DNA from 2 places in the Pseudoalteromonas sp. APC 3691 genome. Region 2 is predicted to be linked to the other one. Evidence: predicted binding sites of a transcription regulator. Region 2 holds the regulator's gene; the other holds the start of a gene.

Region 1 (2,403 bases), on a different contig from region 2:
ACGCACTCTTCGCGCGTTAAAAATACTTCGCAAAAATATCAGCAACTTCTTGAAGAATATTTAAAAGAGCAACTAACTGCATATATAGAAATGCGTTTAGCGTACTTCTGCGCACAAATGGGTGAAGAATTACCTACGAGTCTAAAAGTAGCTATTTATAAGCGAAAGTGGGGAAGTTGTAATAGTAAGCGAGAGCTAACATTTAATTTGCACTTAATCGGAGCGCCTTATCATGCTATTGATTATGTGATTGTCCACGAGTTAGCGCATTTACGTCACTTAAACCACAGCAAAGCTTTTTGGCAACACGTTAAGCATTTTTTTCCTAATTATAAAGCATCATCAACATGGCTAAAGAAAAACAGTATGAGTTTACAATGGGTGTTTTGAAGTTAACCTGAATATAGGAATATAGGAATATAGGAATATAGGAATATAGGAATATAGGAATATAGGAATATAGGAATATAGGAATAGTAGAGAAGTGGTGGAGGGAGCTGGATTCGAACCAGCGAAGGCTGAGCCGTCAGATTTACAGTCTGATCCCTTTGGCCGCTCGGGAACCCCTCCACACTAATTTTATTGCATTTGGCCCCACTTAACTTAGCGGTAAGAAAAGTGGTGGAGGGAGCTGGATTCGAACCAGCGAAGGCTGAGCCGTCAGATTTACAGTCTGATCCCTTTGGCCGCTCGGGAACCCCTCCAATGCAACGGCGCTGATAATAGCAAATTGCGTATTTAAGTAAAGAAAAAAGCTAAAGAAAATTGAAATAAAGCCGATAAATATCTATCAGTTACCACAATCGACTAAAGACTATGCAAATAGATGATTTGTTAATCACAGAGAGTCAGTTAAACAGTAGGCTCAATAATAGTGTGCATGAAAATCGCCGTGGCGAATTTTCTCTATTATTAGCGATGCTGTCACATGACGCACTCGACTTTAGCCAATTTCATTTACCAAAAACTGAAATAGATAATTTAGTTATAGAAGAAGAGGCATTAAGAAAGCAATTTGGCGCAGGTACAAAGCAACTTTTAGCCCCTGATGAATACAATATGTTGGTTGGACAGTTTAATGCCTCATTAATATCTCAAGAAGGGGAGCGCTGTGGTATGACAAGTATTAAGTTAAGGCAATGCTTAAGCCCTGAACCACTTGCGATTAGAAATGATGATAAGCATATTCCACTTAATATAATAGATAACTGTGAGCTTGCTGTCAGAAGAAGAATTAAAAGCGAACAAACACAATTAGCGAATCCCCCTATAAATGCAGTTGCTTTTTACGACAGCCTAAATAGTGATGCAATACATCAACCACTTCAGCTTATTGCGGTGTGATATATGATTGTAATAATCATCAGTTAATATATGCTTTATAACGGGTCTGCTTTATATATTTGCTAATAATTGATTTAATGAAAAAAAAGCATCCAAAAATTAAATGCAATTGCTATAATGGCGTCAAATGGTATGACATGAAATGCCATTATCATTAAACCAAGGTAATTAGGAACGTAATGAAGAAAACATTCACGCTAAATCACGAGAAAATCAAATACCCTCGTATGGTTGATGCTGCAAAGCACGAAGTGAAAAAATATTTGAAAAGAGAGCGTAATAAAACGCTACCTGAAGATGCTGACTATTGGGCATTTGACTGTAAGTTTGGTAACACAGCTGAAGATGCGCAAGTTGTGCACGTTGCTGAATTAAGTAACCAAATTGGCGAAATTGAAAAGCAAGGTTTGACCTCTTTCTATGTAGAGATTTTAGCTCGACCTGCTCAACGTCAGCAATTAGATTTAGATGATGACGAATAATACTTAACTAATAAAGTATTCAAAGTTATAAAATGAGCCCAAGTGGCTCATTTTTTGTTTGCCCAGCGAAGCTGGCAAACCCGATAGGCTGAAAGATGCCTTATCACCCTGACTAAGGGGAAGATAATCTGAATGGCAAGGGCGTCACTGGCCAACGGTGGGGTCTGAAGGAAGCCATAAGAAGTTAGAGGTACACAACTAACCGTAACCTGTTTCGGCAGTATTGGTGGGTCAGCGTGCAAAATAGCGCAACGCCCTATACTTAGTCAGACCAATACTGTGCTTGAGGGTGGGATTTCTAACAGGGAGCCAGTGCAGTAACTGGGGAAGCCTGGCATCTAAACTTAATGAGAGTAAGTGGCCTAAATACAAGGTGAAAGCCAAGATTTAGTGTCGGTGTGAGGTGGCAGATGAACCCGTAGTAGTGAGTAAGGCTAGGCCGATGAAAGCCAGTAATGGTGTGGAGGGGAAAACCAAGCCGACCATCAACATTATGTTTGATGGGGTCAATTTTAGCCAAAAGCTTTAATTGATTGCGAAGGGGGGAAGTATTCTTTAAGCGTATGAAAGACGAAGA
Region 2 (2,403 bases):
TCTGTCGTTATATCAGTTAAGCGAGTATCAAGCTCAAAACTTTTAAGAGCTTCGTGCAGTTGACGAGTCAACTTTCCAACTTCAGCAAATAATTCAGATTGCTCTTTAGAAGCAGCCTCTAAAATCAACTGATTTGCTTTGTCTTGCTCATCATTTTCTAAAAAAACAACGAGCTGACGAGCTTGTTCTAACGTTATTTGAGGCGCAGCTGGTGCTGGCATAAGCCTCTCCCCCATCATTAGCCTAAGCGTTCAAATACTTTTTCTAATTTAGTTTTTAATGTTCCAGCCGTAAATGGCTTAACAATATAACCATTCACGCCAGCTTGCGCCGCAGCTATTATTTGTTCTTTTTTAGCTTCTGCCGTTACCATTAATACAGGGATATGTTTTAACTTCTCGTCTGCACGTATTGCTCTTAAAAGATCAATACCCTGCATTCCAGGCATATTCCAATCCGTAACTACAAAATCAAACACTTGATTTTGCAACATAGGCAAAGCTGTAGACCCATCATCAGCTTCTTGAACGTTAGTGAAACCTAAGTCACGTAACAGGTTTTTTATAATGCGTCTCATCGTTGAAAAATCATCAACTACAAGAATTTTCATGTTTTTATCCAAAACATCCCCCAGTGAGGTATTAACCTTTGTTTACTTACTACTAATTTATCCAGTCATTGATTTTAGCTTTAAGCTTAATCATCGCCTGACCATGTATCTGACTTACACGCGATTCACTTACATCGAGTATATGTCCTATTTCTTTTAAATTCATTTCATCGTTGTAGTACAAAGAAAGCACCATTGCATCACGCTCTGGTAATGACTTAATTGCACTTAGCAAAGACTCATTAAACCTATCATTTTTAACATTATTAAAAGGTTTATCTTGTGCTAAATCTTGGCCTACAGGAGTAATAACATCCTCATCTACACCAAGGTCTTCAATGCCTAATATTTTACTCGTATTCGCATCATTTAAAATATGATGGTACTCATTGAGCGAAATTTCAAGTTTTTCAGCAACTTCTATGTCCGTTGGTTCGCGGTTCAGACTACTTTCGAGCTCAGTAATTGCTTCTGCAACTTGCCTGTTTTTACGGTGAACTGAACGAGGAGCCCAATCACCACGGCGCATTTCATCAAGCATAGCACCGCGAATACGAATACCTGCAAAAGTTTCAAAGCTTGCGCCTTTTGTTGCATCAAAGTTTTTCGAAGCTTCTATTAAGCCTATCATTCCTGATTGAATTAAATCATCAAGTTGAACGCTAGGTGGTAATCGAGCAATTAGATGACATGCCACTTTTTTAACAAGTGATGCATGCTTCTCAACAATCACATTTAAATTTTGTGTTGATTGATATCCCATAGCTCTATTCACCAGTGTTGTCATAATTAACCGTTTACTAGTTTCTCAATGAAAAACTCTAAATGCCCAGATGGTTGGTTGGGTATTGGCCATTTAACTGCTTTTGTTGCCAGCGTTTTAAACGCAAGAGCGGCTGGCGAATTTGGAAAGAGCTCTACTATTACTTTTTGACGACGCGTTGCTTTGCGCATATTTTCGTCATAAGGAACCGTTGCTACTAGCTCCATTGACACATCTAAAAAGCGATCGGTAACTTTAGATAGTTTTGCAAACAATTCAGTACCTTCACGCATACTGCGGACCATATTTGCAACAATTTTGAACTTATAAACACCATGCTCGCGGCTTAATACTTTAATAAGTGCGTAAGCATCGGTTATTGATGTTGGTTCATCGCACACTACAACCATTACATCTTGTGCTGCTCGTGAGAAGCTTAGCACCATGTCTGAAATACCAGCGGCTGTATCTACAATTAAAATATCGAATTCGGTATTCAATTCGCTAAACGCACGAATTAGTCCAGCATGCTCCGATGGTGATAACTCAACCATACTTTGCGAACCCGATGTAGCGGGTACAATTTTAATACCAGCAGGACCTTCAACTAAAATTTCGTCAAGCTCACATTCACCAGACAAAACGTGTGACAAATTACGCTCTACACGTAAACCAAGCATCACATCACAATTTGCCAAACCTAAGTCAGCATCCAGTACTAGTACTCTATTACCTTGCTGCCCTAGTGCTATAGCAGTATTTAGAGAAACATTTGTTTTCCCCACCCCACCTTTACCACCGGTTACAGCGATAACTTTAACGCCGTTGTTATTGTTTTGACTCATTTTGCGCAGGCCGCTTGCTTGATCTAATACTGTGTTAATCATACATCCCTACTGTACTTGGCGCCACTGCTTGATGCCTTGAATGTTGTGCTTTTGTTCTTTTTAAATATAATTGCTCAGCCTTTTTCACTAGTTTTTCAGCATTTGCAACACGAATATCTTCTGGTACTCGTTGTCCATTAGTA

What was found. The regulator FliA, encoded in region 2, starts transcription of late flagellar genes. The targets are predictions, from matches to a motif close to CTAAAGNTNNNNNNNNNNNNGCCGATA.
Region 1: a site for FliA is predicted at 756-782, ahead of QL998_RS02635 (VC2046/SO_2500 family protein). Genes of this name have one in related genera too.

The regions. Positions count from the first base shown of each region.
Region 1 is NZ_JASDCB010000005.1:775-3,177, reverse strand. It holds gene QL998_RS02650 (SprT family zinc-dependent metalloprotease) at 1-390, shown strand, start outside; tRNA gene QL998_RS02645 (tRNA-Tyr) at 486-570, opposite strand; tRNA gene QL998_RS02640 (tRNA-Tyr) at 620-704, opposite strand; gene QL998_RS02635 (VC2046/SO_2500 family protein) at 817-1,344, shown strand; gene QL998_RS02630 (DUF6172 family protein) at 1,524-1,826, shown strand.
Region 2 is NZ_JASDCB010000006.1:29,650-32,052, forward strand. It holds gene QL998_RS03290 (protein phosphatase CheZ) at 1-221, opposite strand, end outside; gene cheY (chemotaxis response regulator CheY) at 239-622, opposite strand; gene QL998_RS03300 (RNA polymerase sigma factor FliA) at 663-1,373, opposite strand; gene QL998_RS03305 (MinD/ParA family protein) at 1,400-2,260, opposite strand; gene flhF (flagellar biosynthesis protein FlhF) at 2,253-2,403, opposite strand, start outside.